One region of the Corynebacterium aquilae DSM 44791 genome, then DNA from elsewhere that is predicted to be linked to it. Evidence: riboswitches for the same ligand, from Rfam matches in the RefSeq annotation. Region 1 holds a riboswitch; the other holds the start of a gene.
The links. Region 1 has a riboswitch for cobalamin ahead of CAQU_RS09980 (energy-coupling factor ABC transporter permease). Riboswitches for the same ligand answer to the same signal wherever they lie in the genome.
Positions count from the first base shown of each region.

Region 2: linked by a shared signal. The riboswitch ahead of CAQU_RS09170 (ATP-binding cassette domain-containing protein) and the one ahead of CAQU_RS09980 (energy-coupling factor ABC transporter permease) in region 1 are both predicted to bind cobalamin.

Region 1 covers NZ_CP009245.1:2,353,570-2,361,383, reverse strand. The annotation lists gene scpC (succinyl-CoA:acetate CoA-transferase ScpC) at 1-1,442, shown strand, start outside; tRNA gene CAQU_RS10020 (tRNA-Lys) at 1,661-1,736, shown strand; tRNA gene CAQU_RS10015 (tRNA-Glu) at 2,083-2,155, shown strand; tRNA gene CAQU_RS10010 (tRNA-Asp) at 2,182-2,255, shown strand; tRNA gene CAQU_RS10005 (tRNA-Asp) at 2,797-2,873, shown strand; tRNA gene CAQU_RS10000 (tRNA-Phe) at 2,902-2,974, shown strand; gene CAQU_RS09995 (GNAT family N-acetyltransferase) at 3,224-3,514, shown strand; gene epsC (serine O-acetyltransferase EpsC) at 3,583-4,167, opposite strand; gene cysK (cysteine synthase A) at 4,293-5,234, opposite strand; cobalamin riboswitch at 5,669-5,937, shown strand; gene CAQU_RS09980 (energy-coupling factor ABC transporter permease) at 5,995-6,693, shown strand; gene CAQU_RS09975 (energy-coupling factor ABC transporter substrate-binding protein) at 6,739-7,098, shown strand; gene cbiQ (cobalt ECF transporter T component CbiQ) at 7,124-7,814, shown strand, end outside.
Region 2 covers NZ_CP009245.1:2,182,214-2,190,027, reverse strand. The annotation lists gene CAQU_RS09190 (valine--tRNA ligase) at 1-102, shown strand, start outside; gene folC (bifunctional tetrahydrofolate synthase/dihydrofolate synthase) at 482-1,951, shown strand; gene CAQU_RS09180 (DUF4233 domain-containing protein) at 1,948-2,376, shown strand; gene ndk (nucleoside-diphosphate kinase) at 2,531-2,941, shown strand; cobalamin riboswitch at 3,276-3,497, shown strand; gene CAQU_RS09170 (ATP-binding cassette domain-containing protein) at 3,586-4,257, shown strand; gene CAQU_RS09165 (ATP-binding cassette domain-containing protein) at 4,244-4,954, shown strand; gene CAQU_RS09160 (MFS transporter) at 4,951-6,471, shown strand; gene CAQU_RS09155 (ABC transporter substrate-binding protein) at 6,547-7,814, shown strand, end outside.

The DNA.
Region 1 (7,814 bases):
ACGGCGACAAGGTCGGTATCTCCGGCTTCACCGGTGCCGGCTACCCCAAGGCACTGCCGACCGCCATCGCAGAGCGTGCCAAGGAAGCACACGCCCGCGGCGATGAGTACATGATCGACCTGTTCACCGGCGCCTCCACCGCGCCGGACTGCGATGGTGTCCTCGCTGAGGCTGACGCCATTCACTTCCGCACCCCCTACCAGTCCGACCCGATCCTGCGCAGCAAGATCAACGACGGCACCAGCTATTACATGGACTACCACCTCTCCGAGTCCGGTATGTACGTGCAGCAGGGCTTCTTCGGCCAGATGAACGTCGCCATCGTTGAGGCCGTCCGCATCACCGAGGAAGGCCACATCGTTCCTTCCTCGTCCGTCGGTAACAACGTCGAATACCTCGACGCCGCCGAGAAGATCATCATCGAGGTCAACTCCTGGCAGTCCGAGGAGCTCGAGGGCATGGCGGATATCTACCGCATCGCCCCGCTGCCCAACCGTCAGCCCATCCCGATCACCGAGCCGGGCCAGCGCATCGGTAACACCTACATCGACATCGACCTTGACAAGGTTGTCGCAGTCGTCGAGACCGACGCCCCCGACCGCAACGCACCGTTCAAGCCGATCGACGATCAGTCCAAGCAGATCGCCGGCCACTTCCTCGACTTCCTGGAGGGCGAGGTTCGTGCAGGTCGCCTGACCTACGACGGCTACATCATGCAGTCCGGTGTCGGTAACGTGCCCAACGCTGTGATGAGCGGCCTGCTCGACTCCAAGTTCGAGAACATCAAGGCCTACACCGAGGTCATCCAGGACGGCATGGTCGACCTCATCGACGCAGGCAAGATGACCGTTGCTTCCGCAACCTCCTTCTCCCTGTCCCCGGAGTACGCAGAGCGTATGAACAAGGAGGCCTCCAAGTACCGCGAGACCATCATCCTGCGCCCCCAGCAGGTCTCCAACCACCCCGAGGTCGTCCGTCGACTCGGCCTTATTTGCACCAACGGTCTGATCGAGGCCGACATCTACGGCAACGTCAACTCCACCAACGTGGTTGGCTCCCGCATGATGAACGGTGTCGGTGGCTCCGCTGACTTCACCCGTAACGGCCTGGTCAGCTCCTTCATCACCCCCTCCGACGCTAAGGGTGGCGCCATCTCCGCCATCGTGCCGATGGTCTCCCACGTTGACCACACCGAGCAGGACGTCAAGGTCATCATCACCGAGTACGGCTACGCGGATCTCCGTGGCCTGGCACCGCGCCAGAAGGTCGAAAAGATGATCGCCCTGGCTCACCCGGACTACCGTCCGATGCTGCAGGACTACTACGACCGTGCACTGGCTGAGGCCAAGGCCAACAAGACCATGCAGACCCCGCACCTGCTGGATGAGGCTCTGTCCTTCCACCAGCGCTTCAAGGAGACCGGCTCCATGAAGCTGTCCTAAACCTTTAGGACCCCAGGAAGTGCCTTCTCGCGCTTCCTAGAACCACGACGCCCCTTACCCTTGTGGAAGGGGCGTCGGTGCGTTGAGACCCGGTTACAGGCCCGTTGGGGTGGCCTGGTGGCGGCTCCAAAAAACTTATCGGCGTGTTCCGTTTTGATGTGGCCGAAAAAACCGGTTACGATATACAGCGGACTACGCACTAGTTGCGATTGTTCCGTGGGCCTTTAGCTCAGTTGGTAGAGCTACGGACTTTTAATCCGCAGGTCGTGGGTTCGAGCCCCACAGGGCCCACCAAACAAGCTCCCTTTCACTTCGGTGAAAGGGAGCTTTGTCTTTTCCTTGCCCGGGCGGTTTCAAACCGTCGTTGCACCAGCGGACACACTTTTTGTCCTATAGGCCCCAATAGGGCGTCCGGGTGCGGGGTCAGGGCGCTAGGCCGTAACTGTCTGGGGTGCTGTGACGGGGATGGTGAGGGGTGTTTTCTCATCGTGTCGGCTTCATCTTTGATCGCATACGTTTTTTATGGTGCTTTGTTGGTTGAAAAATGCGCTTCAACCGGCGTTTTTTGGTCTTTCGCTCATGTCGTGTACTATGAACGAAGTCGCAAAGCAGCAGGTGCTACACCGCTTCTTTATGACACGCTCCCATCGTCTAGGGGCCTAGGACACTGCCCTTTCACGGCAGCGACACGGGTTCGAATCCCGTTGGGAGTACAAGGCTTTATTTTCATAAGGCCAGTGGCCCTGTGGCGCAGTTGGTTAGCGCGCCGCCCTGTCACGGCGGAGGTCGCGGGTTCGAGTCCCGTCAGGGTCGCAGGCAGCGCCAGTAGAGAAAATCTACTGGCGCTTTTTGCTGTTTGCGGGTTTATGTGAACCTCGCGTGGGGTGGGGGTTATGCGACAAAATGTGTGTCTGTACGGCGTGTCGTGGATATAGGACAAAAAGTGTGTCCGGTTTTAGCGGGGTTTGCCTTTTCGGATTCCTATAGAGCGGGTGTAGCCGGTGTCGATACCGGTGTCGTATTCGGCAGGAGCTCCAGTGGGGTTGCTGTCGGTTAGTGCTTCGGTGGCTGTTTTAACTTTGGCGAGTTCGTGAGTCCCGAAGTCGTGTTGCCTGGCGATTTCTATGAGGTCGCCAGGCTTTTAGTTCTATAGGGCAGGTGCGTTGATGTTTGGTGGTGGCTTTCCTTGTGGGGCCCGCTTGCGGAGGTTTGCTGGTGGTGTGGTGGGTGGGGGAGTATGCGAAAAAGGGTTACATGCTGCTGATTTGTGTCATATTGCACTTCCTGGGTAAAGTACTTCCTCGTGCACAGCGCAAGGCAATGAAATATTTTCACTGCTTGGTGCGAGTGTCACGGCCCTGTGGCGCAGTTGGTTAGCGCGCCGCCCTGTCACGGCGGAGGTCGCGGGTTCGAGTCCCGTCAGGGTCGCCATTCCTTAACTGGTATAGTTTTGGGATATGGCCAGATAGCTCAGTCGGTAGAGCGTTCGCCTGAAAAGTGAAAGGTCGCCGGTTCGATCCCGGCTCTGGCCACAGTTAAAGCCCCACACGAAAGTGTGGGGCTTTTCGCGTGCCACGTGATTTTTTCTGGGGGCCGTGGTTGCGAGACATGTATGAGGCGGCGTTGTGGGGCCGTGTGGGGGCGTGTGGTGCGTTTTCTGCGGGATTGTGCATCTTTGCCTACACTGGGCTGTCACGCGCGTCACAGCGCCTTGTGTGGGTGTGTGGCGGCGTGGGGCCCGCGTTCGCGGGCTTTGAGCACGCTGTAAAGAAGGAGTTTTCATGCTTGAGCATGCTGAGATCGTTCACGAGCCGGATAATGGCCGTTTTGCACTCATGGTGAAGGGTAATCTCGCCGGCTATGCCGACTATGCGGAGGGCTCGGATGGGGTTCGCGACTTTAACCACACTGTGGTTCTTGATGAGTATCGCGGTCAGGGCCTGTCCTCCCCGCTGATTAAGGCGGCCCTGGATGATTCCCGTGATGCTGGTGTCAAGGTGAAGGCGACGTGCTCTGCTGTGGAGCACTTCATCGCTAAGAACCCCGAGTATGCGGAGCAGCTCGCGGAGTAAGACCATGAAAAAAGTCCCTGCCATCTGAGTTGAGAACCAGGTGGCAGGGACTTTGTGCATCCGTTGGGTTAGATTTCGAAGGTTCCGGCAACGTAGCGGTCGGGGTCGACGAGTTTGAGGCACTCGTTTTCTTTGCGGGGTCGGTTTTTGGCGGGAATGCCGATGGCGATGTGGTTGTCGGGCACATCTTTGGTGACGACGGCGTTGGCGCCAATGGCGCTGCCGCAGCCGATGGTGATGGGGCCAAGGACCTTCGCGCCGGCGCCGACGGTGACGTTGTCGTGGAGGGTGGGGTGGCGTTTGGTTTGGGTGAGTACCTGACCGCCGAGGGTGACGCCGTGGTACAGCATGACGCCGTCGCCGATTTCGGTGGTTTCGCCGATGACGATTCCCATGCCGTGGTCGATGAAGAAGCGTCGCCCGATGGTGGCGCCGGGGTGGATTTCGATGCCGGTGAAGAATCGGGTGGCTTGGGAGAGGATGCGTGCGGGGGTTTTGAAGCCGCGCACCCATAGGGCGTGGGCGATGCGGTATGCCCAGATGGCGTGTAGGCCGGAGTAGACGATGGCGTTTTCGACGTCGCCGCGGGCGGCGGGGTCGTGTTCGCGGGCGTTGTGGAGGTCTTCCCGGATCATCGCAATGAGGCGCTTCATGGCTGCCTACTCTATCAGCGTGGTGGGGTGGTGGTTTGTTTGTGGTTGGGTGCGTTGCGGTGGTTAATAAGGTGCACCGCCCCCGGGCAGCTGGCGCGGGGGCGGTGTGAGTGGGGTGCTAGGAGTTAGAACTCTTGGCGGATGTCTTCGAACAGCGGGGTGGAGACGTAGCGCTCGCCGTAGTCGCAGGCGACGGTGACGATGGTCTTGCCTTTGTTTTCTTCCTTGGCGGCGAGTTTGAGGGCGGCGGCGATGTTTGCGCCGGTGGAGATGCCGCCGAGGATGCCTTCCTTGGCTGCGAGTTCGCGGGAGGCGTTGATGGCTTCTTCGTTACCGATGGTCAGCACGTCGTCGAGGACGCGACGGTTGAGGACGTCGGGGATGAAGTTGGCGCCGATGCCCTGGATCTTGTGGGGGCCGGCCTTGCCGGTGGTCAAAAGGGCGGAGTCGGCGGGTTCGACGGCGAAGATTTGGACGGTGTCTTTGCGCTCCTTGAGGACCTCGCCGACGCCGGTGACGGTGCCGCCGGTGCCGAAGCCTGCGACGAAGATGTCGACGTTGCCGTCGGTGTCGCGCCAGATTTCTTCGGCGGTGGTGGCGCGGTGGGTGGCGGGGTTGGCGGGGTTGGCGAACTGGCGGGCGAGGATGGCGCCGGGGCGCTCCGCGACGATTTCGTTGGCCTTATCCACGGCGCCCTGCATGCCGGCGGCGCCGGGGGTGAGCACGATTTCAGCGCCGTAGGCGCGCAGCATGATGCGGCGTTCCATGGACATGGTTTCTGGCATGGTGAGGACGACGTTGTAGCCGCGTGCGGCGCCGACCATGGCCAGCGCGATGCCGGTGTTGCCGGAGGTGGCCTCAACGATCGTGCCGCCGGGGGTCAGGGAGCCGTCTTCTTCGGCGGCGTCGAGGATGGCGCGGCCGATGCGATCTTTGACGCTGTTGGCGGGGTTGAAGAATTCGAGCTTGACGAGGATTTCGGCGTCGAGGCCCTCGGTGAGTCGGTTGAGGCGCACCAGGGGGGTGTTGCCGATGGTTTCGGTGATGTTGTTTTTGATGTTGGACATTGTCACTTGCTCCTGGGATTGGTGGTGCGCCCGCTTGCGGGTGGGATGTTGGGCGCTGCAATGATGCTCACTATACACCCAAAAAATAGACAGGCAATCAGACAGAGCGGTCTATAAATGTGGGATCTGTGCAGGTGGGCGCGGTAAAAGAGCGTTCGAAGTCCTAAAGCTTGCGTAGTGGATGTGAATAAACAGCCGAAGGTGGACCCAAGGTGTGTCCGGTCACTAAAGGGGGGAGGTGTCCCGGAGTATTGGTCTCCCACTAAATGAAAACCTGCATGTGTGCGCAGATAATGGAATGCGGAAATATGCAGCAAAATTGAGCGCCAATGACAAAACCTGGCTGCCGAGTGACGGGAAAACAGTCCCCGAAAAAGCTTGATTTCGGCTACCCCCACATTGCTTTTCTTTTATGTTATTGCAGGTTGGGGGCGTAAATTTGTGCCCGTTGCAGTGCTCGGGAATGCCGATGAAAATTCGGCAGCGGCCCTCGCCACTGTGAACCCGCGTGCACACCGCCGCTTTTTCAATAAGGCGTCAATTGGCGGTGCGCGCCATGCAGAATTCCACCACGACCCCTCACGCAGGCACCGACGTGGGAAGGACTTGTGCCACCACCCGACCGCGACAAGGTTTCGCGGTCCACTGCGGTGGTGCGGTATCGCGGGTAAGCCAGGAGACCGGCTGCAACGCTTAAGAAGTTGTGACATCCATTTCAGGCCCACGAGGTGTCGGGCCACGTTCACGAAAGAAGTTCATCATGCACATTGCCGAGGGTTTCCTTCCCGTCGAGCAAGCCATTGGTTGGGGCGTCGTCGCCGCACCCTTCGTCATTCATGGCGCATACTCCGTCAAAAAACAGCTCAAAGAGCACCCCGATGCGGGCATGCTCCTCGGAGCCGCCGGCGCGTTTAGCTTCGTGCTGTCCGCCCTGAAAATCCCCTCCATCACCGGATCGTGCTCCCACCCCACTGGCACCGGCATGGGTGCCGTGCTGTTCAAACCCCCAGTGATGGCCTTCATGGGTTCCATCGTGCTGCTCTTCCAGGCACTGCTGCTGGCCCACGGTGGCATCACCACCCTCGGCGCGAACATCTTCTCCATGGCCATCGTCGGCCCCTGGGTCGGCTACGGCGCCTGGGTGCTGGCACGCAAAGCCGGCCTCAGCTTGAGCTGGGGTGTGTTCTTCGCGGCCTTCTTCGCTGACCTGTCCACCTATGTCGTGGCAGCCTTCGAACTCTCCCTGGCCCACCACGGCAGCGGCTACGCCACCGCCTTTTTCAACTTCCTCATGCTCTACGCACCCACCCAGGTGCCGCTGGCCATCATCGAGTCCATCGTGACCGTGCTCATCTTCCAGAGCCTGCGTGTGATCGCCACCCGCGAACTGCTCGACCTTGGCGTGCTCAAGCGCAGTGAAATTCCCACCACCCCGACCGCAACCCCGGTCGCGGCCTAAACATCTTCACCGCCAACAGCACCCCCACACAAAAAAGGAAAATCCATGAGCAGCAACAGCACCCCAAAGACCAACAAAGGCTTGACCGTCGGCCTGATCGCCCTGGCCTTCGGCATCGCCGCCTTCCCCATGTTCTTCAACCTCGGCGACAAGGACGCTGAAGAACAATTCACCGGCACCGACGACGGCGCCGAAACCATCGTCGAGGAAGAAAACCCCGACTACGAACCCTGGTTCAACCCGCTCATCGGCGAACTGCCCGGCGAAGTCGAATCCGGACTGTTCGCACTGCAAGCTGGCCTCGGCGCCGGTGTGGTCGGCTACGCCCTCGGCAGCTACCGCGGCCGCCGCAAGGCAGAAGAAGCCCTCGGCATCACCGTCGACGCCACAGGCGCCACCAGCTAAGCGAACCCCCAAGGACACCACCGACGTGAACCCCCTGGAACTCGCCGCGGCGAACAACCGATGGGCATACGCATCAGTGGGGGAGAAAGCACTGGCCATCCTCGGGCTGCTGATTCTGGCAATCAGCGTCCCCGTATGGCCAGTGCTTCCCGTCGTTGCAGCAGCCATCCTCGCCCTCGCGATCGCTGCCCGCGTGCCGGCCAAACTCTACGCCGCACTCATCCTGGCCCCCGCCAGCTTCATCGCCCTGGGACTGGCACCCCTGATCGTGGCACTCACCCCCCACGGCTTCGTCCGCATCGACGGCGGCGTCCACGACGCACTCATCGTCCTCGCCCGCTGCACCGTAGGCATGAGCGCCACCATGCTGTTCGCCCTGACCACCCCCATGGCGCAACTCCTGGTCTGGCTGCGCAAACTCGGCTACCCCGAAGAGCTCGCCCACGTCACCATGCTGATGTACCGCATGGTCGGCACCCTCATCGACACCGCGCGCACCATGTGGCTCGCCCAGGCACAACGCCTCGGACACACCAGCATGCGCCGCTGGATCACCTCCGTAGCCAGCCAAGCCGCCAGCCTGTTTGTCATATCCCTGACCCGGGCAAAAACACTGCAAGAAGGACTCGAACTGCGCGCCCCCATGGGATCGTCGGCAACACTCGACCCCTACACACCGGCCCGCCCGAAAGTCCTCATCCTCACCGCCGCAGCCC
Region 2 (7,814 bases), 170 kb from region 1:
CTCGCGAAAGCCCCCGAAGCGGTGGTGGACAAGATCCGCGCCCGCCGCCAAGTCGCCGAGGAAGAAGTCGCCCGCATCACCGCCCGCCTGGCAGAGCTCTAAGCCCCGCCCCACACCAGCAGCGCCATGACCTGCCCCACGCCCAAGTAGGCAACGCGGGGCAGGCTTCGCTGTTTTCTCGCCCCCACCGTATTCGCCGACCTTCCCCCCAATTCTGTGAGGAAACTCCATGCACGACACCCCCACCCCTGAACCCGACGACCGCGAGCACCCCACAGAAGACACCACCGGTGTTGTGGACGAACAACAGGCAGCAGCACTTGCCCAACTCGCCGCAGCCGCCGGCATCCCCGAACACCAAATCCCCACCGACGGCGACGCCGTAGAAGCCGCACTAGCAGCCGCTGGACTAGGCCTCGGCGCAGACTTCGACGAGGAAGAAGACACCGATGCCGACAGCGCCCCCATCACCGGCACCGTCATGGTCGACGACCAAGGCTTAACCCTGCCCATTGGGGCAGCACCAGCCGACAGTGAGGAACCCGCCTACACCCCGCAAGACCTCGAGGACCTCGCACAGGTGGAACGGGAACTCGATCAGCGCTGGTCGGAGGTCAAAATCGACCCCACCATGGAACGCATCGAGGAACTCATGGACATCCTCGGCTCCCCGCACCAGGCATACCCCACCATCCACGTGGCCGGCACCAACGGCAAAACCTCCACAGTGCGCATGATCGAGGCCCTCGTGCGCGCCTTTGCCCGCCGCACCGGACGCACCACCAGCCCCCACCTCCAACTGGTCACCGAGCGCATCGCCATCGACGGCGCCCCGATTAGCCCCGCCGACTACGTGCGCACCTGGCGCGAAATCCAGCCCTACGTAGAAATGGTCGACGCCCGCAGCGAAGCCAAAGGCGGGCCCAAAATGAGCAAATTTGAAGTGCTCACCGCCATGGCTTTTGCCGCCTTCGCCGACGCACCCGTCGACGTCGGCGTCGTCGAAGTCGGCCTCGGCGGCCGCTGGGACGCCACCAACGTGATCTCCTCCGACGTCGCCGTCATCATGCCCGTCGGCCTCGACCACCAGGACTACCTGGGAGAAACCATCGAGGAAATCGCCGCCGAAAAAGCCGGCATCATCAAACCCCGCTGGGACGCCAGCGACCTACTCACCCCACCAGACAACGTCGCCATCGTCGGCGCCCAAGAACCAGCCGCCCTGCGCGTCATCCTCGAACGCGCCGTCGAAGCCGACGCCGCAGTCGCCCGCTTCGGCCAAGAATTCGGCGTCATCGAATCCTCCCTCGCCGTCGGCGGACAACGCATCAGCCTCAAAGGGCTCGGCGGCGAATACGACGACATCTTCCTGCCCCTATCCGGCGAACACCAAGCACACAACGCAGCCTGCGCCCTCGCAGCCGTCGAAGCATTCTTCGGCGCCGGCCCCGGCCGCCCCCTCGACATCGAACGCGTCCGCGCCGGCTTCGCCGCCGTGCAATCCCCCGGACGCCTCGAACGCGTCCGCGCCACCCCCACCGTCTTCGTCGACGCCACCCACAACCCCCACGGCGCCACAGCCCTAGCCGCAGCACTCAACCGCGACTTCGACTTCCGCCGCTTGATCGGCGTGCTCGCCGTCCTCGGCGACAAAGACGCCCGAGGCATCCTCACCGCACTCGAACCCGTCCTCACCGAAGTCGTCATCACCGAAAACCTCAGCCCCCGGGCCCTGCCAACCGAGGAACTCGCAGACATGGCCCGCGAAATCTTCGGCGAGGAACGCGTCCACACCGCCGAGTCACTATCAGGCGCCGTGGCCTTGGCCGTAGAGTTGGCGGAAGAATCCGACGAACCAGGCGGACAAGTGTCCGGCTCCGGTGTCGTCATCACCGGCTCGGTAGTCACCGCGGGCGAGGCCCGCACCCTGTTTGGAAAGGACCCCGCATGAGCACCGCAGGCCAGGACATCGAATACGGCCCCCTCGGCCCCGGCCACGCCCCCGCCAAAGACCCCCTCAAAGGCCTCAACGGAGTCATGGCCGGCACCCTCGTCATGGAAGCCATCTCCCTGCTGCTCGTCCTCACTGTCATCGGACGACTCGACAACGGCGCCTACTGGACCACCGCAAACTGGCTCTTTGTCACCTTCATTGGTGTCGCAATGTTCGTCTGGGCCTTCTTCCAACGACTACCCATCAACCTCATCGTCAACATCGCCCTACAAGTCATCGCCCTGGTAGGCGCTTTCTTCGTGCACTACTCCATGATCATCATGGTGCTGTTTTTCATCGGCGTGTGGGCCTTCATCCTGTACCTCCGCGCCAACCTCATAGAACGCATGAAGCGTGGCCTGTTGACCACCCAACACACCTAGCCGCACACCCCGCAGCCCACACCACACCGCCACCAGCAAACCCCATTGCCGGTGGCGGTTTCGCTATCCACCCCCCTAAGACAACTACGCAAAGCACGCCCGGGGGTACACCAGGCGCAGCCACCACAACCGATAGCCCTGTAGGATGGTGCGCATGTCTGAACGTACACTCATCCTGATCAAGCCGGACGGCGTCTCCCGCGGTCTCGTCGGCGAAGTTATCTCCCGCATCGAGCGCAAAGGCCTGAAGCTGGCCGCCCTCGACCTGCGCGTTGCCGACGAAGCAACCGCCAAGGCTCACTACGCAGAGCACGAGGACAAGCCCTTCTTCGGCGAACTGGTCGAGTTCATCACCTCCGCACCGCTGATCGCCGGCGTCGTCGAAGGCCCCCGCGCCATCGAAGCATGGCGCCAGCTGGCCGGCGGCACCGATCCGGTCGCCAAGGCCACCCCGGGCACCATCCGCGGCGACTTCGCCCTCGAGGTCGCCAACAACGTCGTTCACGGCTCCGACTCCCCGGAGTCCGCAGAACGCGAAATCTCCATCTGGTTCCCGAACCTCTAAAAACCTCGTTTTCCCTACCCCCACGCCGCCACAGCGCGCGCCGGGGATAGCCGAAACCGCACAATCCGCTCCTGGGCTTGGCTCCGGGGCGGATTTTTCATGCCTAAAACCCACATCCCACAACGTCATGAGACGTGTTGCGGTGGGTGCGACCAACGCCGGGGTGGGGGAGAAGACCTGCACCGCTGCTGCTGCAGAAGCTGCCGGCCGCCCCCATCCGCCCAAACCCAACTGACCCCGCTAACGAAGTGCCTGCCTGAGAAACGATCCAGTGGCATGTTCAATTGATACCAACATGCATTAGCTAAAGCTGGTGGGTAAACTCACCGGGGAAGAAAAGAACAACATCACCTGTGTCAAGGGAATCTCCGGTGTGAATCCGGAAGCGGTACTCGCCACTGTATGACGCGACACCACACGAACCGCCTCGCCCCGCGCGAGGCCACTAGGGGCAAACACGCCCCCGGGAAGGCCTGAAAACCTCGCCACCAACGAGGTGTCGGCGGCCGTGTGACGGCGTTGAAGCCAGGAGACCTACAGGAGATGACCGGTTTTACGGCGCACACTTACTTGGGTGCGCCCGCGAGCTGCCACTGCGGTCACGAGTATTTGACCCCACGTGGCGAATGTGAGGATCGTTTGCGATGGGACAGCTGTCTCCACCGCCGGCGGTGTCGATGAAGCACGTCCGCGTGCGCTACGACAACGCCCACCACGACGTCGGCATCGACATCGACGAACTCGTCATCCCCGCCGGGGCACGAGTCGCACTGACCGGGCCATCAGGCTCCGGAAAATCCACCCTGGCGGCCACCATCGGCGGATTCCTCCCCACCACCGCCACCGTGAGCGCCGAATCCCTGCAGGTCTCCGGGCGCGTCGGATACGTCGCCCAAGACTCCTTCGGGGCGCTCAACCCCCTTATGCGGGTCGAGAACCAAATCCGGCTGCTCGGCGACACCAGCATCCTCGAACAGGTGGGGCTTAGCCGCGACAACGCCCACAAGTACCCCCTAGAACTTTCCGGCGGGCAACGCCAACGCGCAGCCATCGCCTTCGCACTAGCCTCCCAACCCGACATCATCATCGCCGACGAAATCACCTCCGCACTCGACCCGGTTGCCATCGTCGACGTGCTGCGTGCCCTCGACCACGCCGCCGGCAACACCACAGTCATCTTCATCAGCCACCACCACGGTGCAGCAAGATTCCTGTGCGACACGGCCATCACCTTAAAGAAGCAGCCAGATAGCGCCATTTTCACCGCCCACTACGGGCCCATCGCCGCCGCCGGAGCACCCCATGACGACCACTAGCCCAAGCCCCCTGGCCCGACTCGACCACGCCACCGTCACCGGGCGCGTCAGCGAAATCACCCTCGATGTCCATCCCGGGCACCGCCTGGCGCTCATCGGACGCAGCGGCGCCGGAAAGACCACCATCATGCGGCTGCTGATGGGCACCATCACCCCAGACGGCGGTACCGCCACCACCCCGCGCACCTTCTCGTATATCCCCCAAGACGTCGACGCCAGCCTCAACCCCCACATGAGCATCCTCGACATCATCACCGAGCCCATCGCCATTGCCCGCGGCACCCGCGCCGGCCGCCAGGCCCACCCCGCCGCCAGCGAACTTCTTACAAGCCTCGGCCTTGACCCGCACCTCGGTCACCGTCGTGCTGCACAACTATCCGGCGGGCAACGCCAACGCGTCGCCATCGCCCGGGCACTGATCAACCAGCCCGACATTATCTTCGCCGACGAAGCGATCAGCGCCCTCGACCACACCACCGCACAACTGTGCCTGGACAGCATCGAACGCAGTGGCGCAGCACTGGTGCTCATCACCCACGACCTCTACGCCGCAGCCAGCATCTGCGACAGCTACCTGCTCCTCGACGGCGGCACCATTGCCGAACAAGGCCCAGCCAGCAGGCTGCTCACCAACGACGACAACGCCAGCGATGCCCGAAAAGAACTACTTGCCGCCGAGGAGGTCCTAGCCCAATGAGTGAGAACACCCCACCGGACAACCTCAACCTGCAACCCAACCGTGCCGGCGCCACCCGGCCCAGCCCGCACCACCAAGAACACCCCGGCAACGCCTGCACCCGCACCGAAAAAACCAGCGCAACACCCAGCAAACTGCTCGCCACCGTCGCTGCCGGAGATGGCTCATCTAGCCCACAGTCAGCCCCGGACGAGCACCCCACCGAGCCCCAAAGCTCCTCTTCTCGCCGGCGCTACCGCCTCGGCAGCCATCTTGGCAGCGAAGTCCGCGCTTTTGTTTCACTGCCGCTGGAACTACAGCTGCTGCTGGTCACTCAAATGCTGTTCAACGTCGGCTTCTACCTCGTCGTGCCGTTCCTGGCGAACTACATGACCGACTCCCTGGCAGCCAGCGGCGTCATGGTCGGCTTCGTCCTGGGTTTGCGCACCTTCAGCCAACAGGGACTCTTTTTCGTCGGCGGCGGGCTCGCCGACCGCTTCGGCATCAAACCCGTCCTGCTCACCGGCGTTGCCATCCGCGTTGCCGGATTCGTGCTCGCCGGGCTGTCCAACAGCATCGAAACCCTCATCCTGGCGGTTATCCTCATTGGTTTCGCGGCCGCGCTATTCTCCCCAGCCGCCGAAGCAGCATTTGCGGTGCGGGGCGCCCAACTCGAAAAAGCCGGCGGCATCCCCCGCAGCCAGCTATTCGCCATGGATGTTTTCTTCTCCCGCGTCGGCGCACTGACCGGGCCACTGTTGGGTGCCGCCCTGATCGAGCAGGGCTTCCACATCACCTGCTTCGTTGCTGCTGGAATATTCGCGTTCCTGTTCTTCTCCCACCTACTGGTCGTGCCCCACGTCGACACCACCACCCAGCAACAATCTGTGCTCGCGGGTTTCGCCCGCGTGCTCAAGCACAAGGAATTCGTCCTGTTTGCCCTGGCGTATTCCACCGGCCTGGTCGCTTACAACCAGCAGTACCTCTCCCTTCCCACGGAGCTGCAACGGGCAACCGGGAGCAAAACCGCACTTGGGTGGATGTTCGTCTACTCATCCATCCTGATTCTCGTGTTGCAGCTGCCGATCGCCCGGCTAGCCCGCCGAATCGGCACCATGCCCAGCATTGCCATCGGTTTTGCCCTGCAAGCACTAGGATTCGCCGTCGTCGCCATCTCCGCCACCTTTTACCATCCAGCGGGGTTTGGCGCTTTGGCACCGGCGCTTTTCATGCTGACGCTGTTGCACACCGGGCAAATGTTGGCCGTGCCGACCTCCCGCGATGTTGTGGGCATCGTTGCCGGTGAAAAAAATCTCGGCTCCTACTACGGATTCCTCAATTCCTTCGGCGGGCTGGCGGTGCTGTTGTCCTCCCTGGTGGTCGGCGAACTTCTCGATTACGCCGAGATCACCGGAATTCCCGCCGCAGCCCCCTGGGTGGTGCTCACCGCACTCATGGCGGCCTCCGCTGTCGCCATGCCCCGCATCATCGCTACTTCTCGGACAGCATCGGCCAAAGTCCAAAAAGTTTCCCACTAAAATGTACCGAGGGAAACCTCCGGTCTATAACTGCATATTCACCATCCCTTCCCCCTTTTTTTTAAGGACACAAACGTGAAAAAATCCACCACATTGCGTGCTCTCGCCGGCATCACCCTCGTACCCGCGCTGGTCTTCGGGCTGAGCGCCTGCGGCAGTGAGGACACCACCGCCGCCGACAAGGCCCCGGCCGATAACGCCACCGCCATCGCGCTGCCCTTCGCACCTGTCGCGCACCTTTCCCCGTTCTCTGATGATGCGCTGCTCAATACCCGCATGGGCGTGGGCGAAACCCTCGTACAACTCGACAAAGACGGTGTCGCCCAGCCCTGGCTTGCCGACAGCGTCAACCGCATCGACGATCGCACCGTCGAATTCACCCTGAAGAAGGGCGTGAAATTCCACGATGGCACCGAGATGAACAGCGCCGCTGTGGTCCGTTCCCTGCAGGCAGCCTTCGATGCCACCAGCCGGCCGAAGGGCCTGGGCAAAAAGCCCTTGACTTTCACCGCCGACGGCGAAGACAAGGTGCGCGTCCAGGCGGAAGCTGCCGACCCGATCCTCGTGCAGCGCTTCGCTGACGCAGGCACCATCATCCTTGCCGAGTCCGCGTACACCGACCCCGCCAGCCCCAGCGTTGTCGGCACCGCCACCGGCCCCTACACCATCACTGAGCTGTCCGACGGTAAGGCGCACGCCGAGGCCTTTGGTGACTACTGGGGTGGCGCCCCGAAGCTTGAGGCGATGGACGTTGAATTCCTCACCGATGGCGGCGCACGTTCCAACGCCATTCGCTCTGGTGAAGTCAACCTCGCCCAGGCGGTGCCGATCGCTCAGCTCAACAGCCTGAAAGACATCGACGTCAACCAGACCCCGCTGCCGCGCGGCGTGTACCTGCACCTCAACTCCGCCAAGGGCGCATTCCAGGATGCGGGCTTGCGTGCTGCTGCCGCTAAGGCTGTGCACCCCAAGGACATCATCGAGGCCATCTACGAAGGCCACGCCGGTGATGCGAAGGGCTCAATCTTCGTTCCCACCGTCGATTGGGCCAGCGCGGCTGATTCCCACAACACCACCGAGGGCGCAACGGATCCGGCCGGGAAGAAGATCACCCTCGCCACCTGGTCCGAGCGGCCTGAGCTTGGCGAAGTTGCCTCGGTGATTGCGGATCAGCTTCGCGCAGCCGGCTTTGAGGTCGATGTGAAGGTTTCCGACTACAACTCCATGGAAGCCGCACTGCTTGATGGCGAATTCGATGCGGTGATCGGTTCCCGCAACTACCAGCTAGGTGCCGCGGACCCCGTCAGCTTCCTCGCCAGTGACTACACCTGCGATGGCTCCTA